DNA from 2 places in the Citrobacter enshiensis genome. Region 2 is predicted to be linked to the other one. Evidence: predicted binding sites of a transcription regulator. Region 2 holds the regulator's gene; the other holds the start of a gene.
The links. The regulator LexA, encoded in region 2, represses DNA repair genes until DNA is damaged. The targets are predictions, from matches to a motif close to TNCTGTATGTACATACAGNA.

Region 1 (16,157 bases), 2.2 Mb from region 2:
CGGCTAACTGGCGTTCAACGGCGTCAGCGACCCGACGGGCGAGATTGGCATCTGGCGTTAACAGAATCACCTGCGAGTCAGGGCCATGTTCCGCCTGGGAGAGCAGGTCGGAGGCAACGAAATCTGGCGTCGCGCCGCTGTCGGCAATCACCAGTACCTCTGACGGTCCCGCAGGCATATCGATGGCAGCACCGTCGAGACGTTGGCTGACCTGACGTTTAGCCTCGGTGACAAAGGCATTACCGGGACCAAAGATTTTATCCACTTTAGGGACAGATTCGCTGCCGAAGGCCAGCGCGGCAATCGCCTGCGCGCCGCCAACGTTGAAGACCTCCTGTACGCCGCACAGCTTTGCCGCGTAGAGAATTTCGTCGGCAATTGGCGGAGGTGAGCAAAGCACCACTTTTTTGCAGCCAGCAATGCGTGCCGGCGTGGCTAGCATTAATACGGTAGAGAAAAGCGGGGCGGAGCCGCCGGGGATATACAGGCCGACAGAGCTCACCGGGCGGGGTCACCTGTTGGCAGCGTACGCCTGGCAGGGTTTCCACATCCACCGTTGGCAGTTGTTGTGCGGTGTGGAACGTCTCAATATTTTTTACCGCAACCGCCATGGCCTGTTTGAGTTCGTCGCTGAGTCTGTCGCTGGCTGCGGCGATCTCATCGGCAGTGACTTTCATTGCGCCGACGTTCGTTTTGTCAAATTTGGCGCTGTATTCCCGAAGGGCGTCGTCACCGCGTGATTTCACGTTATCCAGAATATCCGCAACGATACGGGTAATGCTGTCAGAGGCGGAAATGGCCGGGCGCATCAGCAAATCACGCTGCTGCTCAGGGCTACAGGAATTCCAGTCAATGATAGTATTAAAGCTCATGGCGATTTACTCCATCATCTTCTCAATGGGCAGCACCCAGAATCGAACTGGCGCCCAGCGCTTTCAGTTTTTCCATGGTTTCCCAGAACAGGGTTTCACTACTGACCATGTGCATCGCCACGCGTTGCTGATCGCCTGCCAGCGGCAGAATGGTTGGGCGCTCGGCGCCTGGTAGCAGGGCGATAACTTCATCCAGACGCTCGCTTGGCGCGTGCATCATGATGTATTTGGATTCGCGGGCCTGAATAACGCCCTGAATACGGGTCAGTAATTTGTCAACCAGCAGTTGTTTAGCATCGGCCAGTTCGCCGTCTCGCTGAATCAGACACGCTTTAGATCGGTAGATAACTTCAACTTCACGCAGGCCATTGGCTTCAAGCGTCGCGCCGGTTGACACCAAATCGCAGATCGCATCAGCCAGACCCGCACGCGGGGCGACTTCAACAGAGCCATTAAGCAGACAGGATTTAAACGAAACGCCTTTCTGGTCCAGATAACGTTTCAACAGGTGCGGATAAGAGGTAGCAATGCGTTTGCCATCCAGCCCGGCAGGGCCATCCCAGGCTTCGTCGACAGGGGTCGCCAGCGAGAGGCGGCAACTGCCGAAGTCGAGACGACGCAGCGTAAAATAGCGAGGATCTTCACCCTGTGCGCGGCGGTTCAGCAGTTCCTCTTCGAGGACGTTTTCACCGATAATACCCAGATCAACGACGCCATCCATGACCAGGCCCGGGATGTCGTCGTCACGCCACGCGCAGAATATCGATAGGCATATTCTCTGCCATCGCAATCAAACGCTGAGTGTGTAAATTAATTTTAATCCCGCAGCGAGCCAGAAGTTCGCGTGAATCGTCGCTCAAACGGCCTGATTTTTGAATAGCTATGCGTAAACGAGTGTTATCTAACATCTTTTAATCCTCTTTATCCTGTCTGAACCGAGCTGAATCACGCACAAAAAAAAGCCCCCGGAAGAAATCTTCCGGGGGCTTTTTCATACGTTCATGCACCACTGGAAGATCTGAATGTCTTCCAGCACACATCGCCTGAAAGACTAGTCAGGATGATGGTGATGATGGTGTTTAAATTGAACGCGTGTCATAAAATTCTCGATGAATGCTTATTCATTTGATGTCTTTTAACCTAAACCACTTTAACGCAGGAAAGCAAGGGCTTTTTTTGTACATTAATTCATTTCATATTAATGGTATGAATTGTCAGTCACACCATGCTGGCGTAGCCTTATATAAATGGTGCCAGATTCAGGAGAAAAGGGATGAAAAAGGTCGCGATTGTCGGTTTAGGTTGGTTAGGTATGCCGCTGGCGATGTCTCTGGCCGCGAAAGGCTGGCAGGTTATCGGCAGCAAAACCACTCAGGATGGGGTGGACGCGGCCCGCATGAGCGGTATTGAAAGCTATCCGCTGCGCCTGGAGCCGGAGCTGGTTTGTGAAACGGATGATCTTGATGCATTGATGGATGTGGATGCATTGGTGGTAACGTTACCTGCGCGTCGTAGCGGTCCCGGTGAGGATTTTTACCTGCAGGCGACGCAAGAGCTGGTTGATAGCGCGCTGGCGCATCGTATCCCGCGTATTCTCTTTACCAGTTCCACGTCGGTGTACGGCGATGTGCAGGGGACGGTAAAAGAGAACATGGCGCGCAACCCGGTGACGGCGAGTGGACGTGTACTGAAGGAGCTTGAAGACTGGCTGCATAATTTGCCTGGCACCTCCGTGGATATTCTTCGCCTGGCGGGGCTGGTGGGGCCAGGAAGACATCCAGGACGTTTCTTTGCCGGTAAAATGGCACCTGACGGCGAGCAGGGGGTGAATCTGGTGCACCTGGAGGATGTGATCGCTGCCATCACCCTTCTGTTACAGGCACCTAAAGGAGGACACATCTATAATATATGTGCGCCCGCGCACCCGGCGCGTAATGTGTTCTATCCACAGATGGCCCGTTTATTGGGAATGGAACCGCCGAAATTCCGGGAAGGCCCGGAAAAGGGAAGAGGTAAAATTATTGATGGCAGCCGGATTTGTAATGAGCTTGGATTTGAGTATCAGTATCCGTGATCCGCTGGTGATGCCAATGGAATGACGCGAACGGCCAGCAGATGATCGCCATATACCCTGAGGGGGCGAGCATGAAACCACTGCTGGACGTTCTGATCATTCTTGATGCTTTAGAGAAAGAGGGCAGTTTTGCGGCGGCGTCGGCAAAATTATTTAAGACGCCTTCTGCTCTCAGCTATACCGTCCACAAACTCGAAAGCGATCTGAATATTCAGTTACTGGATCGCAGCGGTCATCGGGCCAAATTCACCCGCACCGGCCAAATGCTGTTGGAAAAAGGCCGGGAAGTCCTGCACACCGTGCGTGAGCTGGAAAAACAGGCGATCAAACTTCACGAAGGATGGGAAAACGAACTGGTCATCGGTGTGGATGACACATTCCCTTTTTCACTTCTGGCGCCCCTCATCGAATCTTTCTATCAACATCACAGCGTTACTCGCCTTAAATTTATCAATGGTGTGCTGGGCGGCTCCTGGGAAGCGCTTACGCAGGGACGGGCGGATATCATTGTGGGGGCAACGCATGAAACCGCCTCCCTTTAAGCGGTTTCGGTTTTGTGCAGTTGGGGTATCTTGAGCAAGTCTTTGCTGTCGCACCGCACCACCCCTTAGTGCAGGAACAAGAGCCGTTGAGCCGCCGTATCATTAAACGCTTCCGCGCCATTGTGGTCGGCGACATTACTCATCCGGCGTCCTCATCTCAGCTTCTCGAAGACCAGGAAGCGATAACCGTGTTTGATTTTAAAACCAAACTGGAGCTGCAAATCAGTGGGCTGGGATGCGGCTATTTACCGCGCTATCTGGCGCAGCGATTTCTGGAAAGTGGCGCGTTGGTCGAGAAGAAGGTGGTGGCGCAAATCTTCTTTGAACCGGTATGGATTGGCTGGAACGAGCAGACTGCCGGACTGGCCAGCGCCTGGTGGCGAGATGAGATTTTAGCAAATAGTGCTATTGCTGGTGTCTACTCAAAAAATGCTGTTGGTAAATCAATCGATTAGAAAAATTAATTTGGGACAGATGTCTCATTCTATTGTTATTTCGCCTCAATCTAGTGCAAAATACGCCGCTTGCAAAAAATGACATTAACCGACGTTTTCATACGCGTCGGTTATTTTTTTGCATCAAACCAATCATTCATAAAAGAGGCCGGGCTTCGTACCGGATAGATACTTACTAAAAACCGACAGTTGTTGTCGCTGAGGAATCCGTAAAAATGGGGCAATTTTTTGCTTACGCGACGGTATTCGCCGTAAAGGGGAATGACCATGTCGCATAACGTTACTCCAAACACCTCTCGCGTGGAATTACGTAAGACGCTTACGTTGGTTCCGGTTGTTATGATGGGCCTTGCCTATATGCAGCCAATGACGCTGTTCGATACATTTGGTATCGTTTCAGGCCTCACAGACGGTCACGTACCGACGGCATACGCCTTCGCGTTGATCGCTATTCTGTTTACGGCGCTGAGCTACGGGAAGCTGGTACGTCGTTACCCTTCTGCTGGCTCTGCGTATACCTATGCCCAGAAATCCATTAGCCCTACCGTCGGTTTTATGGTGGGTTGGTCTTCTCTGCTCGACTACTTGTTCGCGCCGATGATCAACATTCTGCTGGCGAAAATTTACTTTGAAGCCCTTGTGCCTTCGATCCCGTCGTGGGTGTTTGTTATCGCCCTGGTGGCGTTTATGACGGCATTTAACCTGCGCAGTCTCAAATCCGTGGCTAACTTCAATACCGTTATTGTGGTGTTGCAGGTGGTGCTGATTGCGGTCATTTTGGGCATGGTAGTTTACGGTGTGTTTGAAGGCGAAGGCGCCGGTACGCTGGCCAGCTCGCGTCCGTTCTGGTCTGGTGATGCGCACGTGATTCCGATGATCACCGGTGCGACGATTCTGTGCTTCTCGTTTACCGGGTTTGACGGCATTAGCAACCTGTCGGAAGAAACCAAAGATGCAGAGCGCGTTATTCCGCGTGCTATTTTCCTGACCGCGCTTATCGGCGGCCTGATCTTCATCTTTTCAACCTACTTCCTGCAGCTGTATTTCCCGGATATTTCTCGCTTTAAAGATCCGGATGCCTCTCAGCCAGAAATTATGCTGTATGTTGCGGGTAAAACCTTCCAGGTTGGCGCGTTGATCTTCTCCACCATCACCGTACTGGCTTCTGGTATGGCGGCACATGCGGGCGTAGCACGTCTGATGTACGTGATGGGTCGTGACGGCGTGTTCCCGAAAAGTTTCTTCGGTTACGTTCACCCGAAATGGCGTACACCGGCGATGAACATCATTCTGGTGGGGGCGATTGCTCTGCTGGCAATCAACTTTGACCTGGTGATGGCGACTGCGCTTATCAACTTCGGTGCGCTGGTGGCATTTACATTTGTTAACCTGTCGGTGATTTCACAGTTCTGGATCCGTGAGAAGCGCAACAAAACGCTGAAAGACCATTTCCAGTATCTGTTCCTGCCGATGTGTGGTGCGCTGACCGTTGGCGCGCTGTGGGTTAACCTGGAGAGGAGCTCCATGGTGCTGGGCTTGATCTGGGCCGCGATTGGCCTGATTTATCTGGCCTGCGTGACCAAAAGCTTCCGCAACCCGGTGCCGCAGTACGAAGACGTCGCGTAACCGCTGACTTTTCTGCGCCCGTCTGTTCGGCCTGGCGCAAAATAAAAAACCGGAGCGCTGTCTCCGGTTTTTTTATGCTGCAGATTCAGTCATCAGGGACTTACTAGGTTCTCAGACAATCTCTTCGACGTACTGCCAGAGCGATTTCAGTAACGTTTGCTTCCCGCTATCATCAGCATACTGCTGATACAACATCTGCAATTCATCCGCATAGCGTTGCAAAAACTCTGGTGTGAAGACCTGACGGCGGTGCTCCAGCCAGCGCTGCTGTTCCGCTTCATCCAGGGTGCCCGGGAAATTACGGCGCGATAATTAAACAGCAGTTTTTCTATGCGCTTATCGGCGAAGGTGATATCCAGCGCGGGTAAATTGCGCGGCTCCGTTTCCAGAATGATCTTCATGGCTTCACGATCCGCATCGCCGAAAAAGCCATTATAAAGCTGAGCATCAACGTTATCCGAGGGGGTAAACGGCTCTGCTTCTGCAAAGATCGCCACGACTTTATCGCGTACCTGCGGGTTTTTCGCGCAACACTTTCAGATTATCGAGACACTGCTGGCGATTAATGCCCAGCCGGTCCGCATCTTCCGGGCGCAGCGTATTGGCCTGCGCCAGAACCGGGCACTTATTGATGTGCACCAGTTTGACGGGAACTGCGGCGTTATCGCCCAGATCGGCTTTGGCTGTGTATAACCGCTCGCGCAGGGTATTACTGTCAAGCTCCAGCAGCGGGGAAATATCACCCGCCAGATCCACCATGATCACCGCATTCCGATTTTCCGGGTGCCAGGCCAGTGGGGCGACCCAACTGGTATTGCCGCGCCATGCGCCAAACATACCGGAGACATGGACCAGCGGCTTCATCTGAGGGACATCAATCAGCGCAGCCAGCTTATGCTTGTTACGGTGGGTGTAAAGGTACTCAAACAAACGCGGCTGGCGCGATTTCACCAGTTGCGCCATCGCAATGGTTGCATAAACATCGGCCATCGCATCGTGTGCGTTGGCGTGTTCAATTCCGTTAGCTTTGGTTAAATGTTCAAGGCGAAAACTGGGCAGCCCGTCATCGTTTTCGGGCCAGTTGATCCCTTCCGGTCGCAGAGCGTAGCAGGCGCGCATCACATCCAGCAGATCCCAGCGTGAGTTGTCGTGTTGCCAGCTCCAGGCGTAGGGATCGTAAAAGTTGCGGTACAGAATATTGCGCGTGACTTCATCATCGAAGCGGACATTGTTGTAGCCAAGGATACAGGTCTTCGGCACGCTAAACAGGGCGTGAATTCGTTGAGCGAAGGCGGCTTCGTTTTCCCCTTTTTCCCGCGCTTCCTGCGGCGTGATGCCGGTGATCAGCACGGCTTGCGGTTTGCGGGAGGTAATCATCGGCAGGCTTGCAGTAAAACACCTCCGGCTCGCCAATAACGTTAAAATCGCTATCGGTGCGAATCGCGGCGAACTGTGCGGGTCTGTCCAGTGCGGGGTGTGTACCAAATGTTTCGTAATCGTGGAACAAAAAGGTAGGAAGCTGCTTGCCGTCATTCATTGTGGAGTTGTACCCGGTTTCAATTTTCGCTCTGGTAAGAGTAACAAAAAACGACAGGGTAATCAGCAAGACCGGTGCTTTGCCTGAATCACGAATGCGAATTAATTGGGTTGTTATTAAATTTCAGCGAATACAGAAATAACGTAGCTGATTTGTATCTTTGTTTTAATAGAGTGAGCCTGGGCAGTGATATAAATTTACGCTAATTTGACGACATCCAATGGGGTTATTTTCTTGCTGACTGTCATTATTTGACTGTATTCGGAATCTTTTGATAAGTAACAATTTTTAGCTATTTATCTATTTTATTGCTCTCTGTTATGAATTGTGAGTAAGGACATAAACTTACGATATATATTCAATATAATTATTGGATATATCTAATAACAGGAGGTTATATGAGCATCAGTCGGCGTAGTTTTTTGCAAGGCGTCGGGTTGAGTTGTTCCGCGTGCGCCATAGGCGGCTTTGCACCGGAGCACTGGCGCGCAATCCGACAGAGGGAGTGAACGGTAAAACATCCCTGACGCCCAGTCTGTGCGAAATGTGTTCGTTTCGGTGTCCGATTCAGGCACAGGTCATTAAAAATAAAACGGTTTTTATTCAAGGCAATCCTCATGCCCCCCAGCAGGGAACGCGGGTTTGCGCCAGGGGCGGCAGCGGTGTCAGCCTGGTGAACGATCCTCATCGTATTGTGAAACCCATGAAGCGCACCGGCCCGCGCGGCGGTGGTGAATGGCAGGTCATTAGCTGGCAGCAGGCTTATAAAGAAATTGCTGAAAAAATGACGGAAATTAAAAAGCAATATGGGCCGGAAGGGGTCGTATTTTCTTCCAAGTCCGGCTCGCTTTCAGGCCATCTGTTTCATCTGGCTACCGCATTCGGCTCTCCGAATACCTTCACACATGCCTCAACCTGTCCTGCCGGAAAATCCATTGCGGCAAAAGTGATGATGGGTGGAGACCTGGCGATGGACATCGCAAATACCCGCTACATGGTCTCGTTTGGACATAATTTGTATGAGGGGATCGAAGTTGCGGATACCCATGAATTGATGACCGCGCAGGAGAAGGGGGCCAAAATGGTCAGCTTCGATCCGCGTCTTTCCGTTTTCTCCAGCAAAGCAGATGAGTGGCATGCGATTCGTCCCGGCGGTGACTTACCGGTATTGATGGCAATGTGCCACGTCATGATCAACGAAAATCTTTACGATGCCGCCTTTGTTGAGCGTTACACCAGCGGATTCGCGCAGCTGGTGGATGCGGTGAAAGAGACCACGCCTGCGTGGGCGCAACAGCATTCCGACGTGCCTGCCGATGTGATTGTGCGGGTCACGCGAGAGCTTGCCGCCTGCGCGCCGCATGCCATGGTCAGCCCCGGTCATCGCGCAACATTCTCTCAAGAAGAGATCGACATGCGGCGCATGATTTTTACCCTGAACGTGCTGCTCGGAAATATTGAGCGCGAGGGCGGGATGTACCAGAAAAAAAGGGGCCGCAACGTATAACAAACTGGCAGGAGAAACGGTCGCTCCGGTGCTGGCAAAACCTGACGTCAAAAATATGCCCAAGCCGAAGGCAGAGCGCATTGATTTAGTGGCGCCGCAATTCAACATTATCGCGGCAGGCGGTGGTGTCGTCCAAAGCGTGATTGACGCGGTGCTAAAACAGACGCCTTACCCGGTGAAGGGCTGGATTATGTCCCGCCACAATCCTCTGCAAACCGTCACCTGTCGACCGGATCTGGTGAAAACCATGGAGCAGTTGGATCTGGTCGTGAGTTGCGATGTGTATCTGAGTGAGAGCGCGGCTTACGCAGACTATCTGTTACCGGAATGCACTTACCTTGAGCGTGATGAAGAAATCTCCGACATGTCTGGGCTCAATCCCGCTTATGCGTTGCGCCAGCAGGTGGTGGACCCCATTGGCGAGGCGCGTCCGAGCTGGCAAATCTGGAAAGAGCTGGCTGTGCAGTTGGGCCTGGGGCATTACTTCCCCTGGCAGGATATGCAGACTCGTCAGCTGTATCAGCTCAATGGCGATCATGGCTTGTCGGCGGAATTGCGCCAGAAAGGGTATCGGGAATGGGGTGTGCCGCTGTTGTTGCGTGAGCCAGAATCCGTTCGTCAGTTTGTCACGCGTTATCCCGGCGCGGCGGCGGCAGACAGTGAAGGAACCTATGGCGACCAGCTACGTTTCAAATCGCCGTCCGGCAAAATCGAGTTGTACTCTGAAGCGCTGGAAGCCTTGTTGCCTGGCTATGGGATACCTCAGGCCCGCCACATCGCACTTAAAAAAGACGACGAACTTTATTTTATTCAGGGCAAGGTTGCCGTACATACCAACGGCGCGACGCAGTATGTCCCGTTACTCAGTGAGTTGATGTGGGATAACGCCGTTTGGATCCACCCGCAGACAGCCCGCGAAAAGGGTATCCGCAATGGGGACGAGATCTGGCTGGAAAACGCAACCGGCAAAGAAAAAGGGAAAGCGCTGGTCACGGCAGGCATTCGACCCGATACGCTGTTTGTTTACATGGGCTTTGGGGCGAAAGCCGGGGCGAAAACCGCCGCGACAACGCACGGCATTCACTGCGGAAACTTGCTGCCGCATGTGACCAGTCCGGTTTCTGGCACGGTGGTGCATACCGCTGGCGTCACGCTTAGCCGGGCATGAGGAAGGAGAAAAGCATGAATCAACCGACGAATTCATATGCCATGTTGCATGACGAGAAACGCTGCATTGGATGCCAGGCGTGCACGGTGGCCTGTAAGGTGCTTAATGATGTCCCGGAGGGATTTAGCCGCGTTCAGGTGCAGATCCAAACGCCTGACCCTGAATCTGCCACGCTGGATCATTTTCGTTTTATCCGTGTCTCCTGTCAGCATTGCGAAGACGCCCCCTGCGTCACGGTATGCCCAACCGGCGCCTCATTCCGTGATGAAAACGGCATCGTGCAGGTCGATAAATCGCGCTGTATCGGCTGCGATTACTGTGTTGCAGCGTGTCCGTTCCACGTTCGCTTTCTGAATCCCCAAACGGGGATTGCCGAAAAATGTAATTTCTGTGCCGATACGCGTCTGGCATCAGGACAACAGCCCGCCTGCGTCTCCGTGTGTCCGACGGATGCGCTGAAATTTGGTCGACTCGATGAACCGGAGATCCAACACTGGATCGGCCAAAAAGAGGTGTACCGGCAGCAGGAAGAAGGCAGTGGTGCGGTCAGTTTATACCGACGCAAGGAGATACATCAGGAGGGTAAAGTATGAATACCATCTGGGGAGCCGAACTGAACTACACGCCGGATTACTGGCCTTTATGGCTCGTCTGTGCGGGGGGCGTGGTGTTGATGCTGCTTGCCGCACTTGGGGCGCATGCGCTGTTGCGCGCCATGTTTTCACCGAAAACGGCGACAGGGGAAGAGCAACGTGACTACCTCTATTCACTGGCGATCCGCCGCTGGCACTGGGGAAATGCTCTGCTCTTTGTCCTGCTTTTGCTCAGTGGTCTGTTTGGCCATTTTTCAATCGGACCTGTGGCATTAATGGTGAAACTACATACCGTGTGCGGATTTGCGCTGGCGGCATGTTGGATCGGCTTCATCCTCATTAATGCGTTCGGTGGTAACGGACATCACTACAAGGTGAACGTCAACGGACTGGTCACGCGGTGTCTGCGGCAAACGCGTTTTTACCTGTGCGGCATTATGCATGCGAAGCGCACCTTATGCCGCACGACGGAAAATAAATTTAACCCGCTACAGCAACTGGCGTATCTGGCCATCATGTATGCGCTCGTGCCTCTGTTGATCATCAGCGGATTTCTGTGTTTGTATCCGCAATTCATGGGGGCAGGTCCGATAATGCTGGTGTTGCATATGGCGTTAGCCGTCGTTGGGCTGCTGTTTATTTGCGCACATATTTACCTTTGCACGCTCGGTGATACACCAGGGCAAATTTTCCGCAGCATGATAGACGGTTATCACCGCCATCGCAGTCATCATGCGGAAACTTCGCCGCGTAAGGGATAATTTTCCCCCGCGCTGAAACCCGGAAAACAGGCTCGGTGGGTTAAAATCATGCAAGGAAATGTGCTTTGAGTCACATTTTCTTGCAATTTTTTCATGTTTGTTCAACAGAACTTCCGTAAAAAGAACAGCAAATTATTCTCTTTCTGAGGACATGCTGTTGAAATCCCGTTTGTTTATTGCCGCTTCGCTGTTTACGTTGAATCTTACATCTGCCTTTGCAACCAATACCCCGGACTTTTCTCCCCAGCCGCCAGCCATTGACGCAGGGGCGTGGGTGCTGATGGATTACACGACAGGACAGATTCTTACCGCCAATAACGAACACCAGCAGCGTAACCCTGCCAGCCTGACCAAACTGATGACCGGGTATGTGGTTGACCGCGCCATCGACAGCCATCGTATTAGCCGCAACGACATTGTGACTGTCGGACGTGATGCCTGGCAAAAGACAATCCTGTGTTTGTGGGTTCCTCATTGATGTTCTTAAAAGAGGGCGACCGCGTCACGGTGCATGATTTAAGTCGTGGGCTGATCGTTGATTCAGGCAACGATGCTTGCGTGGCGCTGGCGGATTACATTGCCGGGGGGCAGCCGCAGTTTGTTGCCATGATGAACCGCTATGTGCAAAAGCTAAATTTACAGGATACGCATTTTGAAACGGTACACGGGCTGGATGCGCCGGGTCAGCACAGTTCGGCGTATGACCTTGCGGTACTTTCGCGTGCGATTATTCATGGCGAACCTGAGTTTTATCATATGTATAGCGAAAAGAGCCTCACCTGGAATGGCATCACGCAGCAAAACCGCAATGGCCTGCTGTGGGATAAAACGCTCAACGTTGATGGTCTTAAAACCGGACACACCTCTGGCGCCGGATATAACCTTATCGCCTCTTCCGTGGATGGGCAGCGCCGCCTTATCGCCGTGGTGATGGGGGCTGAAAGCCCGAAAGGCCGTGAAGAACAAGCCCGTAAACTGTTGCACTGGGGGCAACAGAATTTCGACACGGTGCAAATTCTTAAAAGTGGGAAGAAAGTTGGTAGCGAACGCATATGGTACGGTGACAAAAGAGAACATCACATTAGGCACTGAGCAGGATTTTTGGTTAGCGCTTCCAAAAGCAGAAATTCCTAATATCAAAGCAAAATATGTACTTGATAGAAAAGAGATTGTGGCACCTATTGCCGCACATCAACGGGTTGGCGAAATTGAACTCTACGATCGGGATAAACTGGTCGCGCACTGGCCGCTGGTGACGCTGGAATCCGTTGATAAAGGCGGCGTTTTTTCGCGTCTGAGCGATTATTTTCACCATAAGGCATAACGGATTTGTTCCGGGGCAGACTGGCGAGAGTGCGAGTCTGCTCACATAATAATCACTATTTCCTTGTGGCTGTTAGGTGAAAATTATACTGTATATAATAACAGTATAATGACGGAGGCATTATGAACTACGAGATCAGACAAGCAGAGAAACGCAGGATTGCCGGTTTTCACATGGTTGGACCGTGGGAAAAAACGGTAAAACAAGGTTTTGAACAACTGATGATGTGGGTTGATGGAAACCAGATCGTGCCGCTGGAATGGATTGCCGTTTACTATGATAACCCTGATGAAGTCCCGGCGGAGAAACTGCGTTGCGATACCGTTGTTTCAGTACCCGCTGATTTCACGTTGCCCGAAAACAGCGAAGGTGTGATCCTCACTGAAATAGTGGGCGGTCAATATGCTGTTGCTGTCACACGCGTTGAAAATAACGATTTCGCGACGCCGTGGTATCAGTTTTTCAATAGCGTGCTGCAGGATAGCCGTTACCAGATTTCCGGCAAACCTTGTTTTGAGGTCTATCTGAATAATGGGGCAGAAGACGGGTACTGGGATATTGAAATGCATATACCGGTACAACCGAAGTCGTGATATTGATGTTTTCGGCGTTACTGCGCGGACGATCGCGACATTCGTTCATCCTGGATAAGATCTGTCCGCAGCAGTGATGTTTTCAGTGAAAAAGCAGGTACAATGCGTTTTTTGTGATTTCCAGATGGAGCCGAAAGTGCGTACCGATAAGTCGCTGAGCCCCTTTGAAATTCGTTTGTATCGCCACTACCGCGTCGTGCATGGGATTCGCATTGCGCTGGCATTTATCCTCACATTTCTGTTCGTTCGTCTGTTCCATATCCCGGAAGGCACGTGGCCACTTATTACGCTGGTGGTCATTATGGGGCCGATCTCCTTTTGGGGTAACGTGGTCCCCCGGGCCTTTGAACGTATCGGCGGTACGATTCTGGGAGCGGCGTTAGGGCTGGTGGCGCTGCGCCTGGAGCTTTTCTCATTACCGCTGATGATTATCTGGTGCGCGGTGGCGATGTTCCTGTGCGGGTGGCTGGCGTTAGGCAAAAAACCGTATCAGGCGTTGTTGATAGGAATCACCCTGGCCGTGGTGGTAGGTGCGCCAGCAGGCGATATGGAGACGGCATTATGGCGAGGCGGCGATGTGATTCTGGGGTCGCTTTTGGCCATGTTGTTTACCGGTATCTGGCCGCAACGGGCGTTTATACACTGGCGGATCCAACTGGCGCAGTGCGTCACGTCCTATAACCGACTCTATCAGGCGGCGCTTTCTCCTAACTTGCTTGAACGTCCACGGGCTGGATAAACACTTACAGCGGCTACTTGGGGATGTCGTGAAGATGCGCGGCTTGATTACGCCCGCCAGTAAAGAAACCCATATTCATAAATCGATATTTGAAGCAATTCAAACGATTAACCGCAATCTGGTCTGCATGCTCGAGCTGCAAATTAATGCACACTGGGCATCGCGCACCAGCCATTTCGTGATGCTGAATGCCCATACACTGCGTGAAACGCAACAGATGATCCAGCAAACGTTACTGACGATTACGCATGCGTTGTATGAAGGAAACCCCGCAGCCGGTGCTGGCAAACACCGGGAAGCTGAACGACATTGTGGCGGAACTTCGGCAACTGATTAATGAACAGCATAGCGACAGAGTGGCTGAAATCCCCATTCATGGCTATGTTTGGCTAAGCATGGAAACCGCGCGCCAACTGGAGCTACTCTCGCATTTGATCTGTCGCGCATTGCGCAAATAAAGAGCAGATAAGGTGAATGATTCTACTGCTGCTTCGATTCAGCAAGGAATAAGGGTATGATACGGAAAAAGGATAAAACCATTGTCATCTGCAACGGCTAAAAGTAATGTTTACCCTTACTTGTCGCGGTTGCTTAAACGAATCCGAATCTCACATTATCAGGGGTGTAAAAATGGAAACTACCAAGCCTTCTTTCCAGGACGTGCTGGAATTTGTTCGTCTGTTTCGCCGTAAGAACAAGCTGCAACGTGAAATCCAGGACGTTGAGAAAAAGATCCGTGACAACCAGAAGCGTGTGCTGCTGCTGGACAACCTGAGCGACTACATCAAACCAGGTATGAGCGTTGAAGCGATCCAGGGCATTATCGCCAGCATGAAAACCGACTATGAAGATCGCGTTGATGATTACATCATCAAAAATGCAGAAATCTCCAAAGAACGTCGCGACATTTCTAAAAAGCTCAAAGCAATGGGTGAAATGAAAAACCCTGACGCAAAAGCAGAATAATGCGTTACCGCAGTGAGGATCGCGGTGCGGTTCTCACTGCAGTTCAACCCCACCCTTTACCATTCTAAGTAAATGCTGTTCTGGCCAATGGTTCGTCAGTTTTCTTTCTGTAAGCGTCCATTTAATGTAATCGACATCATGACGCTCCCGGTCCAGCATCAAACCGACAACGCTGCCGCTGTGCGCCACATTCACGCCGTATAAATCACACTCTTCAACGATCGATAACAACGCATTGAAGTCGGGTTTTGGAAGCAACATCTGGCTGGCGATGGCGCTCAGGGTCGCGGCTTCACCCATCCGTCGTGGGTTCTGCGTTACGCACGCTTCCTGCACGGCTTCCCAGGCTTGCTGCAAGGCTGCCGCGCCCGCGTGTAAACGATCAAGACGGGGAATACCGGTGATAATCCGAGGTACGTAAAGTCACGGGACTTTCGAGCACTAAAAGATCGAGCTGCGGTTGCGCTTCGCAGGCGATCTGCGTTGAAGCATCATTATGATCAAAAAGCGTAAGCTGGCGGAAAACGGTGCTGTCGGTCGGTTCGAGTGAAACGCAAAGCTGCGCAAGGGTGGATTCATCAAGCGTGTGGCCCAGATGGTGCGCAGTGGCAAGCTGCCTGTAGCGGCAATGTCTGCGGTGCTGCTGGCCATTCCTTTGGCAACAGGAATGGTGGAATGGACATCCACCCGTATCTCCTGGCTCCAGCAGGCAGGGTAGTTAAAGTGCGCAAGCACCCGATCTACCATCGTGCGTGAAAGTGAACGCTCATCCGCCAGAGGCGAGCCTGAACCTACCTCGACGGTGCTGTACCAGTCGACAGGGCAGGAGACCGGCTTCTCACTGCCAAGAATCCAACCCTGAATAAGTTCACCGCATGACGCCGGGCATTGTGCTACAGCCATGTATACACCTTCTTGATCAGCAATTCTCGGCGCATAGTGTCATGCTGATCATGCTATTACCTTGATTTACCGCAACTTGTGGTGATGCTTTAATTACGCAGGTACGCAAAAAGCCCGCCGTTTCGGTTAAGGCTATCTCATAACATCTTGTGCGATCATGAGTTCTTCATTGGTATTAATCACCGCCACCTTGACCATCGCGTTGTCTGTCTGAATGAACGTGCTGTTGCGTTGATTTTTTTCTTCATCAATCGCCAGCCCAAGAAAATGCAGGTTATGACAGATTGCCGACCTGGCGCGAGACGAGTTTTCGCCAATCCCACCGGTAAACAGGAGAACATCCAGTCCGCCCATCTGCATAATGTAGCTGCCTATCGTGGCGCGGATACGTTCGGCAAACAGGGTGAGCGCCAGTGCTGCCTGTCTGTTCCCCGAATCAGCAGCCTGTTCAACATCGCGATAATCACTGGATATTCCGGAGACCCCCCAGCAAGCCT
Region 2 (16,157 bases):
CAATCACTGACCATTTCAGTGTGTCGCTTTGCCACCAATGTTTCTTTTTAATGACATCCATGGGGATCTTCCTCTACAGCATTGAAATCTTGTGGCAAATGCGCCGGATGGCGGCATAAATGCCTTATCCGGCCTACGATCTTCTGTAGGCCTGATAAGCGCAGCGCCATCAGGCGCATCGACAGCATTACTTGGTGATACGGCCCTGCGCGTCTTTCAGCGCAGCGTCAACAGTCTGACGGCCGCTGGCGGCGTTAATGACAGCTGTACGAACCGCGTACCAGAAAGCGGCCATCTGCGGAATGTTCGGCATGATTTCGCCTTTCTGGGCGTTATCCATGGTGGCAGCGATACGCGGGTCTTTTGCTAACTGATCCTGGAAGGATTTCAGCGCAACGGCGCCTAGCGGTTTGTCCTTGTTCACCACATCCAGACCCTGATCGGTCAGCAGGTAGTTTTCGAGGAACTCTTTCGCCAGTTCTTTGTTCGGGCTGGCGGCGTTGATACCGGCGCTCAGAACCCCAACGAACGGTTTAGACGGTTTGCCTTTGAAGGACGGCAGCAGTGTGACGCCGTAGTTCACTTTGCTCTTGTCGATGTTCGACCACGCCCACGGACCGTTGATGGTCATCGCGGTGTCGCCTTTGTTAAAGGCCGCTTCAGCGATGGAGTAATCGGTGTCTGCGTTCATGTGTTTGTTCTTGATCAGATCAACCAGGAACGTCAGGCCCGCTTTCGCGCCCGCACTATCGACACCCACGTCTTTCACGTCGTATTTGCCGTTTTCAAACTTAAACGCATAACCGCCGTCGGCGGCAATCAGTGGCCACGTGAAGTACGGTTCTTGCAGGTTGAACATCAGGGCGCTCTTACCTTTCGCCTTCAGCTCTTTATCCAGGGCAGGGATCTCTTCCCAGGTTTTCGGAGGGTTTGGAACGAGGTCTTTGTTGTAAATCAGAGACAGCGCTTCAACCGCGATGGGGTAGGCGATCAGTTTGCCGTTGTAACGTACGGCATCCCAGGTGAACGGATAGAGTTTGTCCTGGAACGCTTTGTCCGGGGTAATTTCTGCCAGCAGGCCAGACTGCGCGTAGCCGCCGAAACGGTCATGTGCCCAGAAGATAATGTCCGGACCGTCACCGGTTGCGGCAACCTGCGGGAATTTTTCTTCCAGCTTATCCGGGTGCTCAATGGTCACCTTGATACCGGTGTCTTTCTCGAATTTTTTACCCACTTCAGCGAGGCCGTTGTAGCCTTTGTCGCCGTTAATCCAGATAACCAGCTTACCTTCTTCAATCTTGGCGAGAGCCGAGGCGGAAAACATCATCGTCGTCAGTGCGGACAATGCGAGGATGCGTGCGCCAGTCTTGATTTTCATATTCCCCATCCTTTTTGGTGAAGTGCTCGTGGATACTCAGAGGTGGCTTGACGGTTCTTAGTTTCTTTATACGGCAACCTCTTTCCATCCTCCTTGTCACTACGCCCCACCCCTGCTTTATGTGACTTGTGTTGCATAAATGTGAGTAATGCGTGTTGGCGCACATAAAAACACACTGCTTTTTGCAGGCTACGTCACGAAATTCCCCTGCAGTGTGCAGCCCGGGTCTCAGAGCCTGCTTTCTCATCCTCCCGCCTCCTCCCCCATAAAAAAGCCGGGGGGTGGAGGATTCACGCGGCCAATCGATAACGCATAGTCGGGACATGATGAATGTTGCTGTCGATGACAGGTTGTAACGAAGGGAGAAGGGCATGGCGAGCGTACAGATGCGAAATGTAACGAAAGCCTGGGGTGACGTGGTGGTATCGAAAGATATCAATCTCGACATTCACGAAGGGGAATTCGTGGTGTTTGTGGGACCGTCAGGCTGCGGTAAATCGACATTGCTGCGTATGATCGCCGGGCTTGAGACCATCACCAGCGGGGACCTGTACATCGGTGAAACCCGGATGAACGACATCCCGCCCGCCGAGCGTGGCGTCGGCATGGTATTCCAGTCTTATGCGCTCTATCCCCACCTTTCTGTTGCCGAAAATATGTCGTTTGGACTCAGGCTGGCGGGCGCCAAAAAAGAGGTGATGAACCAACGCGTCAATCAGGTGGCGGAAGTGCTGCAGCTGGCGCACCTGCTGGAACGCAAACCGAAAGCACTCTCTGGCGGACAACGTCAGCGTGTGGCGATTGGCCGTACTCTGGTAGCTGAACCGCGCGTGTTCCTGCTCGATGAACCCCTTTCCAACCTCGATGCCGCACTGCGCGTGCAGATGCGTATCGAAATCTCCCGTCTGCATAAACGCCTGGGTCGCACGATGATTTACGTCACCCACGATCAGGTCGAGGCGATGACGTTGGCCGACAAGATTGTCGTGCTGGACGCCGGTCGCGTCGCGCAGGTCGGTAAACCGCTGGAGTTATACCACTATCCGGCAGACCGCTTCGTGGCGGGCTTTATCGGTTCTCCGAAGATGAACTTCCTGCCGGTGAAAGTCACCGCGACGGCGATCGATCAGGTTCAGGTGGAGTTGCCGAATCACCAACACGTCTGGTTGCCGGTTGAAAGCCGCGATGTTCAGGTCGGCGCAAATATGTCTTTAGGTATTCGTCCGGAGCATCTGCTGCCCAGTGATATCGCCGATGTCACCCTGGAAGGCGAGGTTCAGGTCGTCGAACAACTTGGTCACGAAACGCAAATTCATATCCAGATCCCCGCCATCCGTCAAAACCTGGTGTACCGCCAGAATGACGTGGTGTTGGTAGAAGAGGGTGCCACATTCGCTATCGGCCTGCCGCCAGAGCGTTGCCATTTGTTCCGTGAGGATGGCACTGCATGTCGTCGGTTGCATCAAGAGCCGGGCGTTTAAGCATTCCCATTAAATACGCGAAGTCTGCAAAAGACGATGTGTAAAAAAGAAAAGCAATGATCTCAGGAGATAGAATGATGATTACTCTGCGCAAACTCCCTCTGGCAGTTGCAGTTGCAGCAGGCGTTATGTCTGCTCAGGCAATGGCCGTGGATTTCCATGGTTATGCTCGTTCCGGCATTGGCTGGACGGGTAGTGGCGGCGAACAACAATGTTTCCAGGCAACCGGTGCTCAAAGTAAATACCGTCTCGGTAACGAATGTGAAACCTATGCGGAATTGAAATTGGGTCAGGAAGTGTGGAAAGAAGGCGATAAGAGCTTCTACTTCGACACTAACGTCGCCTACTCCGTAGCACAGCAGAACGACTGGGAAGCCACTGATCCGGCATTCCGTGAGGCGAACGTGCAGGGTAAAAACCTGATCGACTGGCTGCCGGGTTCGACCATTTGGGCTGGTAAGCGCTTCTATCAACGTCACGACGTTCATATGATCGACTTCTACTACTGGGATATCTCTGGTCCTGGTGCAGGTATCGAAAACATCGATCTGGGCTTCGGTAAACTCTCCCTGGCGGCGACCCGTTCCCAGGAAGCGGGCGGTTCTTACATTTTCTCCAGCAACGATATCTATCGTGACTTCAAAGACACGGCAAACGACGTCTTCGACGTTCGTTTAGCGCAAATGGAAATTAACCCGGACGGTGTGCTGGAACTGGGCGTTGACTACGGCCGCGCTAATAAGACCGACGGCTTCAGCTTTGCTGACGGCGCCTCCAAAGACGGCTGGATGTTTACTGCTGAACATACCCAGAGCATGCTGAAAGGCTACAACAAGTTTGTGGTTCAGTACGCGACTGACGCAATGACCACCCAGGGTAAAGGCATTCCACAAGGTTCCTTCACTGGCAATACCTTCCCAAATGGCAACAACGATGGTTTCGTTAACAACGACATCAACAACAACGGTAGCCTGGTTCGTATCCTTGACCACGGCGCCATCTCTCTGGGTGACAGCTGGGACCTGATGTACGTCGGTATGTATCAGGATATCGATCGTGATGATAACAACGGTACCACCTGGTACACCGTGGGTATTCGTCCGATGTACAAATGGACGCCGATCATGAGCACCCTGATGGAAGTGGGCTACGACAACGTCAAATCTCAGAAAACCGACGATACCAACGACCAGTTCAAAATCACCCTGGCGCAACAGTGGCAGGCTGGCGACAGTATTTGGTCTCGTCCGGCAATCCGTCTCTTCGCAACCTACGCGAAGTGGGATGAGAAATGGGGCTATGACAACGGCGTTGCATTCAGCGACACCAGCACCACAACCTACAGCCGTGGCGACAACGATGAGTGGTCCTTCGGTGCCCAGATGGAAATCTGGTGGTAATACATCGCTAATCTGACGTAAAGACCTAAAGAGGGGCGCAAGCCCCTCTGTTCTGGAGTTTAGCGCGCTATTGCCTGGCCACCGCTGAACCCATGCTATCTGAGGTGATAACAATGAAAATGAAGAAAAGTCTCGTTGCCCTTTGTTTATCTGCAGGGTTATTCGCAAGCGCACCGGGCGTGACGCTGGCGGACGTGAATTATGTTCCGCAAAACACCAGTGCTGCGCCTGCGATTCCAACTGCTGCGTTACAACAATTAACCTGGACGCCTGTCGACCAGAGCAAAACGCAGTCCACACAACTTGCCACCGGCGGTCAACGCCTTGATGTCGCAGGTATTAGTGGCCCGGTTGCTGCCTATAGTGTACCGGCAAACATTGGTGAGCTGAACCTGACGCTGACCAGCGAAGTGAACAAGCAAACCAGCGTATTTGCGCCGAACGTTCTTATTCTTGATCAGAACATGACGCCTTCTGCTTTCTTCCCCAGCAGCTACTTTACCTACCAGGAGCCGGGCGTGATGAGCGCGGATAGCCTGGAAGGGGTGATGCGTCTCACGCCAGCCCTGGGCCAGCAGAAGCTCTATGTTCTGGTCTTTACCACCGAAAAAGATCTCCAGCAGACCACTAAGCTGCTCGATCCCGCTAAGGCATATGCAAAAGGCGTCGGTAACGCCATTCCGGATATCCCTGATCCTATCGCGCGTCATACCACCGACGGCCTGTTGAAACTGAAAGTGAAAACCAACAGCAGCTCCAGTGTGTTGGTGGGGCCGCTGTTTGGCTCTTCCGCTCCGGGTCCGGTTACCGTCGGCAACACGGCGGCGCCTGCGCCAGCGTATGCTTCCCCGGCGGCGGTTGCTGCCGCGCCTGTCGTCGCGCCAGCACCGGCGAAGAAAAGTGAGCCCATGCTGAACGATACCGAGAGCTACTTCAACAAAGCCATCAAAGATGCCGTCGCCGCAGGTGACGTGGATAAAGCGCTGAAACTGCTTGATGAAGCTGAACGCCTGGGGTCCACATCTGCCCGTTCCACCTTTATCAGCAGTGTAAAAGGCAAGGGGTAACCGTCTCCCCGCATTGCTGATTTTGCAACAACTGGTGCGTCTCCTGACGCACCTTTTTTTATCATTCCATGCGAATTGTTACACTCCTGTTGCGCAACAGTTCACTTAATTATGTTTACGCCTCCCGTAATCTCTTTTCTGCGATACAATGCCCTCACGTTATGAACTGGAGAGCAAGGCATGCCACACCCTGCGTTAACGCAACTGCGTGCGCTGCGCTATTTTGACGCAATCCCTGCGCTGGACTCCCAACAGCTGGACTGGCTGTTACTGGAAGATTCCATGACCAAACGTTTTGAGCAGCAGGGAAAACAGGTAAGCGTGACGTTGATTCGGGAAGGATTTGTTGGCCAACATGAAGTGGCGGAAGAACTGCCGCTATTGCCGACGGAATCCCGCTACTGGTTACGTGAAATTCTGTTATGCGCGGATGGCGAACCCTGGCTTGCCGGGCGTACTGTGGTGCCTGAGTCAACGTTGTGCGGCCCTGAGCTGGCGTTGCAAAATTTGGGTAAAACCCCGCTCGGGCGTTACCTGTTTACATCGTCGACGTTGACCCGCGATTTTATTGAGATTGGTCGTGATGCAGCGCTGTGGGGGCGTCGTTCCCGTCTGCGGTTGAGCGGAAAACCGCTCCTGCTGACAGAATTGTTTTTGCCTGCATCGCCGTTGTACTGAGAGGAAAAGATATGGAGTGGAGTCTGACGCAGAATAAGCTACTGGCGTTTCACCGCTTGATGCGTACGGATAAGCCAATCGGCGCGTTACTGCTGCTCTGGCCAACACTGTGGGCGCTGTGGCTGGCGACACCCGGTGCGCCGCCGCTGTGGATTCTGGCGGTGTTTGTGGCGGGCGTCTGGTTGATGCGCGCGGCGGGATGCGTGGTGAACGACTATGCCGATCGCAAATTCGACGGGCACGTCAAACGCACGGCGAACCGACCGCTGCCCAGCGGCGCCGTTACCGAGAAAGAAGCGCGGGCGCTTTTTGTGGTTCTGGTGCTCCTCGCTTTCCTGCTGGTGTTGACGCTGAATACGATGACGATTCTGCTGTCGGTCGCCGCGCTGGCCCTGGCGTGGGTTTATCCCTTCATGAAGCGTTACACGCATTTACCCCAGGTGGTGCTGGGTGCGGCGTTTGGCTGGTCGATACCGATGGCGTTTGCCGCCGTCAGTGAGTCAGTCCCGCTGAGTTGCTGGTTGATGTTCCTCGCCAACATTCTTTGGGCAGTGGCTTACGATACGCAATACGCCATGGTGGATCGGGACGATGACCTGAAAATCGGCATTAAATCAACGGCCATCCTGTTCGGTCAGTATGACAAGGCGATCATTGGCATCCTGCAGGTGGGGGTGTTGGCCTTGATGGCGCTGATTGGCTGGATGAACGGGCTGGGACTGGGATATTACTGGTCGCTGCTGGTGGCTGGCGCCCTGTTTGTCTATCAACAAAAACTGATTGCGCACCGTGAACGCGAAGCCTGTTTTAAAGCATTCATGAATAACAACTATGTTGGCCTGGTGCTGTTTCTGGGGCTGGCGATGAGTTACTGGCACTTCTGATAAAAAAGCCCGGTGGCGCTCGCGCTTACCGGGCCTACATTATTGCGCAGAACCGTAGGCCGGGTAAGGCGAAGCCGCTACCCGGCTTTTTAACATCACTCGTCCTGCGTTGCGCTTTCAATGGTTAAACGCACATCTGAGGTGATCAGATTAGCCAACATCTGATAAACCTTCATCGTCTCTTCAGGCTCCGCATCACCGGTATCGCTGATGTACTTCTCATCACGCAGGGTCAACACCAAAGAGCTGAATACCGCTTTGTCGAAGAACTCCGGCGCGTTGATCCCGTGCAGCACAGAAAGACGTTGAGCCACGGTGCGGCTCTCTTTTTCCAGCGTGCCGCGGTTAATCGACGGATTTGCACTCAGTAGCCAGAAGGTGATGGCATAACGTTGCAGCGTTTCACGCGCGCCCGCTGCTAACAGTTGCAGCGTACGGGAATGCGCGGGGTTGATATTCAACTCGTCATTCTGGACGGTAATCAGCCCCTGACGCTGCATTTCGCTTACCAGCGCGTCGATGACGCCCGCCAGTTCATCCCGCTCCCAGCGCAGGAACAGTTCTGCTTTCAGCATCGGGTAGAGAATTTCAACATGCTCAAGCAGCGCGTCGCGGGAGATGCGGCGATGCTGTGTCACGATGGCCGCCATCAGTGAAGGCAGAACCAGCATATGCGCAATGTTGTTGCGATAGTAAGTCATCAGTACCGCCTGCTCGCGCGGAAGAATGATGATATCGCCGATGGTATCTTTCTCGACCTCGAACTTGTTCATTTGCAGCGCGTGGTCAATCAGCGCGCTGGCGCTGACCGAAGGAACCGTAGAGTCGGTGGAATACGGGACATTGCGCATCAGATCCAGATAACACTCGAGCTGCTCCGTCAGTTGCTCACGCGTTAACGAACGCTGACGGGATGCGAGCAACGCGGTGCAACACAGGTTCATGGCGTTTGCCGCGCCCGCTTTGTTAATGCGGACCATCAACTCAGCAGCGATACCATTGACCGTTGGCGTCAGCCAGGCGGGACGCACGGCTTCGATCGGATCGATAGATTCACGCCACTCAGGAACATGCTGATTCAGGTACGTCATCAACGGCATCGGTTCGCCAAAGTTGACGTAGCCCTGACCCAGATTACGCAGCTTGCTCAAGCCACGCAGCATTTGCGGCAGGCTCTCTTTTTCTTTCGTCGCGCCACGCAACTCTTTGGCGTAGGTTCCCACTTCCATCACGTGCTCGTAACCGATGTAAATGGGTACCAGAGTGATCGGACGCGTACCGCCGCGCAGCATCGCCTGAATGGTCATCGACAGGGTGCCGGTTTTCGGATCCAGCAGACGGCCGGTACGGGAACGCCCGCCTTCCACAAAATATTCAACGGAGTAACCACGGCTAAACAGCTCGCCGAGATATTCGCGGAAGACGGTGGAGTAGAGTTTGTTGCCCTTAAAGGTTCGACGAATAAAGAACGCGCCCAGGCGGCGGAAAATCGGGCCAGCTGGCCAGAAGTTCAGGTTGATACCGGCAGCGATATGCGGCGGCACCAGCCCCTGATGATAGAGTACGTACGAGAGCAACAGATAGTCCATATGGCTGCGGTGGCAGGGCACATAGACGATTTCATGCCCATCGTGCGCCAACTGGCGTACACGCTCTGCGTTATGGACATTGATCCCCTGATACAGTCGGTTCCAGGTGAAACCCAGAATGCGGTCGGTCAGGCGGATCATCTCGTAGGAGAAGTTGGCGGCAATCTCTTCCATCAGCGCAATAGCGTTCTGCTGCGCTTTTTCATGAGAGATTTTTTTGCTGCGCGCTTCGTCTTCTACCGCGCGAGCAATGGCTTTTGACGCCAGCAACTTGTTAAACAGATCCTGTCGGGCAGGCAGACGCGGACCGACCGCCGCCAGACGCTGACGGGCGAAATGCATTCGCGCCACACGCGCCAGTTTTTGGGCAATAATTTTGTCGGTTCCGTGCTCGTCAGCCATCCGTCGTAAGGAAACGGAAGGCGAGAAGCGGACAAAACTATCGCGTCCCAGCCAGGAGACGGCAAAGAATTTCTGTACGCCGTTCAGCATACGCAGAGGGGGATTTACCTCACCCTTTTCACGCCCCGGAGAGCGGCCGAACATCACCGATACCGGCACCATCTGTACATCCAGGTCTGGATTACTGCGGTGAAGGTCGAGGTAATTGTGAAAGAGTTTGATCGACTCTTCTTTCGGCGTGTAGTAGGTGAATACGCGCGGGCCGCCGTGAATAAACACATAACGCGGCAGCAGAGTTCCGTCGATCTCCAACGGCTCTAACGGGTCGGGGAGATCGTGCGCCAGGCATTGGGCGCGCAGCGTCAGCAAGTCCGCTTTTGAGTTGTACGGTAAAACGTACATAATGGGACGAGATGTATCGAGCCCCAATTCCGGAGCGGGTTCCGCTGGAATAGACTTGCTTTTTACCAGTACGCTTAATGGTAAATTCAGTAATTTGTAGTAAATTCGTGGCCAGCCAGACATAAACGATGTAAAGCCTCTGGTTAATAATGCAAATGCGCTGCAAGGATATCAGAAAGTCTAGCGAATTTCTGGTGTATCCCGTCATACTTCGCGCCGCTGTAACCCGAATTTCGTGGGTTAACGATATAATGTCATTGACGCTGATAATGCAAAAAGGTTCTTTTGATGGCCAATAATACCACTGGACTTACCCGAATTATTAAAGCTGCTGGTTATTCCTGGAAAGGTTTTCGTGCTGCATGGATTAATGAAGCAGCATTTCGTCAGGAAAGTGTTGCTGTACTGCTGGGGGTAGCGATTGCCTGCTGGCTGGATGTGGATGCCATCACGCGTGTTTTGTTGATTGGTTCTGTCATGTTGGTGATGATAGTGGAAATCCTCAACAGCGCGATTGAGGCAGTGGTTGACCGCATTGGCTCTGAATACCATGAGCTTTCCGGGCGGGCGAAGGATATGGGGTCGGCGGCAGTATTGCTGTCGATCTTTGTCGCGATGATCACCTGGGGAATCCTGCTGTGGTCGCATTTTCGATAAGGGTTCCATAATCCGATAAATCTCTTGTTTTTTGTGCTGTTTGTGGTTCCAAAATCGCCTTTAACTGTATATACTCACAGCATAACTGTATATACACCCAGGGGGCGGAATGAAAGCGTTAACGGCCAGGCAGCAAGAGGTGTTCGATCTCATTCGGGATCACATCAGCCAGACAGGCATGCCACCGACGCGTGCGGAGATCGCGCAGCGTTTGGGGTTCCGTTCCCCAAATGCGGCTGAAGAACACCTGAAAGCGCTGGCACGTAAAGGCGTCCTTGAGATTGTCTCCGGTGCTTCTCGCGGTATCCGTCTGCTGGTGGAAGAAGAAGAGGGGCTGCCTTTAGTGGGCCGCGTGGCGGCAGGGGAACCCCTTCTGGCACAGCAGCATATTGAAGGCCACTATCAAGTCGACCCGTCGCTGTTTAAACCTAATGCCGATTTCCTGCTGCGCGTCAGCGGTATGTCGATGAAAGATATTGGGATTATGGACGGCGATTTGCTGGCGGTACACAAAACCCAGGACGTGCGTAACGGCCAGGTGGTCGTGGCGCGTATTGACGATGAAGTCACCGTAAAACGCCTGAAAAAACAGGGCAATAAAATCGAGCTTCTGCCAGAGAACAGTGAATTCAAACCGATCGTGGTTGACCTGCGCGAGCAAAACTTCACGATTGAAGGGCTGGCGGTCGGTGTCATCCGCAACGGTGAGTGGTTGTAATATTGTTTTGATACAGTGGCGCATCTCGCGCCACTGTTTGTTTTAACTCCTGCTCAGGCTTTCCTGCATGCCTTTCTTTACCTCTTCCGACAAAGCGCTCTGGCGTCTCGCGTTACCGATGATCTTCTCCAATATCACCGTTCCCTTGCTGGGACTGGTGGATACTGCGGTCATTGGGCATCTGGACAGCCCTGTGTATCTGGGCGGCGTTGCCGTGGGCGCAACGGCAACCAGTTTTCTCTTTATGCTGTTGCTCTTCTTACGCATGAGCACCACCGGGCTGACGGCTCAGGCGTTTGGCGCCAAAAACCCCCAGGCACTGGCGCGCGCGCTGGTGCAGCCACTGATTCTGGCGCTGGGAGCGGGGGCCTTAATCGCGTTGTTCCGTACGCCAGTAATCGATCTTGCATTGCATATCGTCGGTGGAAATGAAGCGGTGCTGGTACAGGCGCGACGTTTTCTGGAGATCCGCTGGCTGAGCGCCCCGGCATCGCTGGCGAACCTGGTTCTGCTTGGCTGGTTGTTGGGCGTTCAGTATGCCCGTGCGCCGGTGATCCTGCTGGTTGTCGGCAACATCCTCAATATTGTGCTCGATCTGTGGCTGGTGATGGGCTTGCATATGAACGTGCAGGGCGCAGCACTGGCGACGGTGATCGCAGAATATGCCACGTTGCTGCTTGGCCTGATGATGGTGCGCAAGGTTCTTCCTCTGCGCGGCGTGTCGTCCATGATGCTGAAACACGCCTGGCGGGGGAATTTCCGCCGCTTGCTGGCGCTTAACCGGGACATCATGCTGCGCTCGTTGCTGTTGCAACTGTGCTTCGGTGCGATCACGGTTCTGGGCGCGCGGCTGGGCAGCGACATCATTGCGGTGAACGCTGTTCTGATGACCCTGCTGACCTTTACCGCCTATGCCCTTGATGGATTTGCTTATGCTGTCGAAGCGCATTCCGGGCAGGCGTATGGCGCGCGTGACGGCAGCCAGTTGCTGGATGTCTGGCGTGCTGCATGTCGGCAGTCAGGGATTGTGGCGCTGCTCTTTGCCCTCGTTTATGCCCTGGCGGGCGAGCACATCATCGCGCTGCTGACGTCGTTGCCGCAAATTCAACTTTTGGCCGATCGCTACCTTATCTGGCAGGTGGTGTTGCCGTTAATCGGTGTCTGGTGTTATTTGCTGGATGGCATGTTTATCGGGGCGACGCGTGCGGCGGAAATGCGCAACAGTATGGCCGTTGCGGCGCTGGGATTTGCCCTCACGCTGTGTGCGTTGCCCTGGCTCGGCAATCATGGACTGTGGCTGGCGTTAGCCGTTTTTCTGGCGCTTCGTGGACTCTCGTTGGCCTGGATCTGGCGACGTCACTGGCGGCATGGAACCTGGTTTGCCCGAGCGTGATGGTTAAAAGTTCCGAATATCAAAATGAACATGGGATCACTGACTACAATTAATCTCACGTCCAGCAGAAAACGTAGTGTATTTGGGCGAAGCAATATCGCTAATCACCACTAATCATGAGGACTCGATGATGAATAAAGACGAAGTCAGCGGTAACTGGAAACAGTTCAAAGGGAAAGTGAAAGAGCAATGGGGCAAGCTGACCGATGATGATATGACGGTCATTGAAGGTAAGCGCGACCAGTTGGTCGGTAAGGTCCAGGAACGTTACGGTTACGCCAGAGACAAGGCGGAAAAGGAAGTGAGCGACTGGGAAACGCGTAATAAATACCGCTGGTAATCAGCCGCGGTGACCCGAAAGTACAAGGATGTACAGTCCATTGGGCGGTTTTGCCGCCCAACCTGCTTAACGCGGTTTTTTCTTCACCAGAATCGAATGATCGTGCTGGCACTCATCAGGATGGCGACACGCTTCAACTTCAACGCACGCCGGGCATAACCCGTGCGCTTCAATCACGTTATGACGCAGGGCAAAGCCCATTTTTGCCGCCAGCGTATGCATAATATCTTCCACGCCCTCGGTGCTTTCTTCTTTCACCACGCCGCACCGGTCACAAATGAACATGGCTGAACTATGGGTCGGCTGATCGAACAGATGGCAGAGCACATAGCTATTGGTGGATTCGACCTTGTGAACAAAGCCCTGCTCGAGCAAAAAATCGAGCGCACGGTACACCGTAGGCGGCTTGGCCTGCGGTTCAGTTTCACGTAGCAGGTCCAACAGATCATAGGCGCTGATGGCCCCTTGTTGCAGGCTCATCAAACGCAACACTTCGAGGCGCTGAGGAGTGAGTCGCACATTGCGCTGCGCACAGAGTTTCTCAGCTTGCGCCAATAGGTCTTGTGTTGTGATCTTTTCCATTTGGCACCCCGGAGTACGTGAAACGTTAATCCCTTACTTTATCATGTTCTTCTTAAAACACCGAGATCCCCCGCGGTGTGCTATACCTGACGCATTGCACACTGGAAAACCAAAATGAAAAGACCTGATTGCATTCGTCACTGGCGCGACGCAGAAGGCGCCGATGACTCTACCTATCCTGATAGCGATGAGCTATTTTCCATCGGGGCACCGCTGGCGCGAACGCTCGGATTGCGTCGGCTTGGCATTCACCATGAACGCCTCCCGCCGGGTCGTCGTACCTCATATCCGCATGCGGAAAGCGACGAAGAAGAGTTCATCTATGTGCTGGAAGGCTATCCCGAAGTCTGGATAAACGGCTATCTGTGGAAATTAGAACCCGGAGACAGCGTCGGTTTTCCGGCGGGAACAGGGGTGTGCCACACCTTTATCAATAACACCAGTGCAGAGGTTTGCCTGCTTGTTGTCGGGGAGGCGAATAAAAAACACAATCGCATCTACTACCCGCTTAATCCGGTGTATGCCGCCACACGAGAAGATCGCTGGGTTGACCATCCGCCGCAGTTTTTTGGCTCGCACGACGGAAAACCAGGGCGAAAATAGTGCTGTTCCTTGTCGTTGACCATCGGGCAGGGACGGTCTGCGCCGTCGGCCCGGCTCACACGCAATGCAGCCATCTGCGTGTGGTCTTGCCTCTCTGGTTTTGCTTTATGCTATAGTAGCGCCCCTTTTTCAGAATGCTTAATTAATCGCCATGTCAGAAACTTCGTCCCCCGTTTTTCCTGCCCATCGTTTTTCTATCGCGCCGATGCTCGACTGGACGGACAGACATTGCCGCTATTTCCTGCGCTTGCTCTCCCGCCAGACGCTGCTCTATACCGAAATGGTCACGACTGGCGCGATCATTCATGGCAAGGGCGACTACCTGGCGTACAGCGAAGAAGAACATCCGATCGCGCTGCAACTGGGCGGTAGCGACCCTGCGGCGCTGGCGCAGTGTGCAAAGCTGGCACAAGAGCGCGGTTATGATGAGATCAATCTCAACGTGGGTTGCCCTTCTGACCGTGTACAAAACGGCATGTTCGGCGCCTGCCTGATGGGCAATGCGCAACTGGTGGCGGATTGCGTGAAGGCGATGCGTGATGTGGTGTCGATTCCGGTGACGGTCAAAACCCGAATCGGCATTGACGATCAGGACAGCTACGAATTTCTCTGCGATTTCATTAATACGGTTGCCGGTAAGGGCGAATGCGAGATGTTTATCATCCACGCACGCAAAGCCTGGCTCTCCGGGTTAAGCCCGAAAGAAAACCGGGAGATCCCGCCGCTGGATTACCCGCGTGTCTACCAATTGAAGCGTGATTTTCCGCATCTGACGATGTCGATCAACGGCGGCATTAAATCGCTGATTGATGCGAAAGCGCATCTGCAGCACATGGACGGCGTGATGGTCGGGCGCGAAGCCTATCAAAACCCCGGTATTCTGGCCTCTGTCGACCGTGAGATTTTCGGTGCGACGATGGGCGATGCCGATCCGGTTGCGGTGGTGCGTGCGATGTACCCGTATATTGAGCGCGAACTCAGTAACGGCACCTATCTGGGTCATATCACCCGCCATATGCTGGGTCTGTTCCAGGGCATTCCGGGCGCGCGTCAGTGGCGTCGCTACCTGAGTGAAAATGCCCATAAAGCCGGTGCCGATATCAACGTGCTGGAGCACGCGCTGAAGTTGGTGGCGGATAAGCGTTAATTTTTCACTAAAACCTGGTCAAATTCACCACGCCCTGCACAATGTTGCGGGGCGTTTTTCTTTAAAATCAATGTGTTATTTTTTGGCATGTTTCTTGTAATGGTCTGTGCAGATTTCATTAGGGGAGAGCATCATGCTGGAACTACTGTTTGTAATTGGATTTTTCATCATGTTGATGGCGACGGGGGTTTCCCTGTTGGGCGTTCTGGCCGCGTTGGTGGTGGCGACGGTGGTGATGTTTCTGGGGGGGCTGTTTGCACTGATGTTTAAACTGCTGCCCTGGCTGTTACTGGCCATTGCGGTGGTGTGGGCCATTAAGGCGATAAAAGCACCGAAAATCCCACAATATCAGCGCAATAACCGTTGGCGTTACTAAAGATGTGAGGGATGCGTCACAACCTGAAACTTTGCTCTTAGAACCCATTAGGAATTGATTATCAAACCTGTCACTATTGCGCGTCTAACGAATTCATCGAGCTGTACCCTACATACAGCCGAACAAAAAAAAGAAAGGGCTTCCCATGTGGAAGCCCAATTTCTTTCTACGCCATTAAGGGATTAGCAGGCTCGAACCCTGCGTCGTTCTGCTCTCCAGCGCCTGATGCGCGCGCTGTGCATCTTTCAACGCATACTTCTGATTTTCTGTTACATCGACCTTGATAACGCCGCTGGCAATCAGCGAGAACAGCTCATTACTGGCCTCGGTGAGTTCGTCACGATTGGTGATATACCCTTGCAGAGAAGGGCGGGTCGTATACAGCGAGCCTTTTTGGTTCAGAATACCTAAGTTGACGCCGGTGACCGGTCCTGACGCATTGCCAAAACTGACCATCAGGCCACGACGTTGCAGACAATCCAGCGAAGCTTCCCATGTATCTTTGCCAACTGAGTCGTAAACGACCTGCACTTTTTTGCCGCCGGTGATCTCTTTGACCCGATCGACGATATTTTCTTCACGGTAGTTGATCACCTGCCAGGCGCCCGCCTGCAAAGCCCGTTGCGCTTTTTGCGCGTTGCCAACCGTACCGATAAGTTTAGCGCCCAGCGCTTTCGCCCACTGACAGGCAATCAGCCCTACACCGCCCGCGGCGGCATGGAATAAAAAAGGCTCATCGGGTTTGATTTCATAGGTTTTGCGCAGCAGATAATAGACGGTTAAGCCTTTGAGGAAAGAGGCCGCCGCCTGCTCGAAAGAGATAGCGTTCGGTAAAATGGCGGCTTTATCGGCAGGGACATTGTGCACAGAACTGTAGGCCCCGAGCGCTGATTGGGCATAAACGACGCGGTCGCCAGCTTTGACATGTTTGACGTTGCTGCCAACTTTACTGACAATCCCCGCCGCTTCTGTGCCTAATCCACTGGGTAACGAGGGAGGCGGATACAGGCCACTGCGAATATAGGTATCAATGTAGTTAATGCCAATGGCTTTATTTTCG

Region 1: the regulator LexA is predicted to act here: its motif matches at 12,546-12,565, upstream of sbmC (DNA gyrase inhibitor SbmC).

The regions. Positions count from the first base shown of each region.
Region 1 is NZ_CP119862.1:1,813,113-1,829,269, forward strand. It holds partial or broken gene hisD (histidinol dehydrogenase) at 1-872, opposite strand, end outside; partial or broken gene hisG (ATP phosphoribosyltransferase) at 879-1,780, opposite strand; His leader region at 1,826-1,948, opposite strand; gene hisL (his operon leader peptide) at 1,924-1,971, opposite strand; partial or broken gene P2W74_RS08640 (SDR family oxidoreductase) at 2,146-2,971, shown strand; partial or broken gene P2W74_RS08645 (LysR substrate-binding domain-containing protein) at 3,018-3,943, shown strand; gene yoeI (membrane protein YoeI) at 4,159-4,221, shown strand; gene plaP (putrescine/proton symporter PlaP) at 4,211-5,569, shown strand; partial or broken gene sbcB (exodeoxyribonuclease I) at 5,681-7,106, opposite strand; partial or broken gene phsA (thiosulfate reductase PhsA) at 7,505-9,781, shown strand; gene phsB (thiosulfate reductase electron transport protein PhsB) at 9,796-10,374, shown strand; gene phsC (thiosulfate reductase cytochrome B subunit) at 10,371-11,135, shown strand; partial or broken gene dacD (serine-type D-Ala-D-Ala carboxypeptidase DacD) at 11,287-12,459, shown strand; gene sbmC (DNA gyrase inhibitor SbmC) at 12,582-13,052, shown strand; partial or broken gene P2W74_RS08690 (FUSC family protein) at 13,189-14,249, shown strand; gene P2W74_RS08695 (DUF496 family protein) at 14,422-14,757, shown strand; partial or broken gene P2W74_RS08700 (L-threonine kinase) at 14,791-15,660, opposite strand; gene P2W74_RS23790 (hypothetical protein) at 15,793-16,134, opposite strand; gene P2W74_RS08705 (hypothetical protein) at 16,124-16,157, opposite strand, start outside.
Region 2 is NZ_CP119862.1:4,517,331-4,533,487, reverse strand. It holds gene malF (maltose ABC transporter permease MalF) at 1-61, opposite strand, end outside; partial or broken gene P2W74_RS23730 (hypothetical protein) at 16-174, opposite strand; gene malE (maltose/maltodextrin ABC transporter substrate-binding protein MalE) at 188-1,378, opposite strand; gene malK (maltose/maltodextrin ABC transporter ATP-binding protein MalK) at 1,750-2,859, shown strand; gene P2W74_RS21565 (maltoporin) at 2,934-4,259, shown strand; gene malM (maltose operon protein MalM) at 4,373-5,326, shown strand; gene ubiC (chorismate lyase) at 5,507-6,004, shown strand; gene ubiA (4-hydroxybenzoate octaprenyltransferase) at 6,016-6,888, shown strand; gene plsB (glycerol-3-phosphate 1-O-acyltransferase PlsB) at 6,984-9,404, opposite strand; gene P2W74_RS21540 (diacylglycerol kinase) at 9,570-9,938, shown strand; gene lexA (transcriptional repressor LexA) at 10,048-10,656, shown strand; gene dinF (MATE family efflux transporter DinF) at 10,724-12,049, shown strand; gene P2W74_RS21525 (CsbD family protein) at 12,180-12,389, shown strand; gene zur (zinc uptake transcriptional repressor Zur) at 12,456-12,971, opposite strand; gene P2W74_RS21515 (cupin domain-containing protein) at 13,086-13,574, shown strand; gene dusA (tRNA dihydrouridine(20/20a) synthase DusA) at 13,726-14,721, shown strand; gene pspG (envelope stress response protein PspG) at 14,855-15,097, shown strand; gene P2W74_RS21500 (quinone oxidoreductase) at 15,272-16,157, opposite strand, start outside.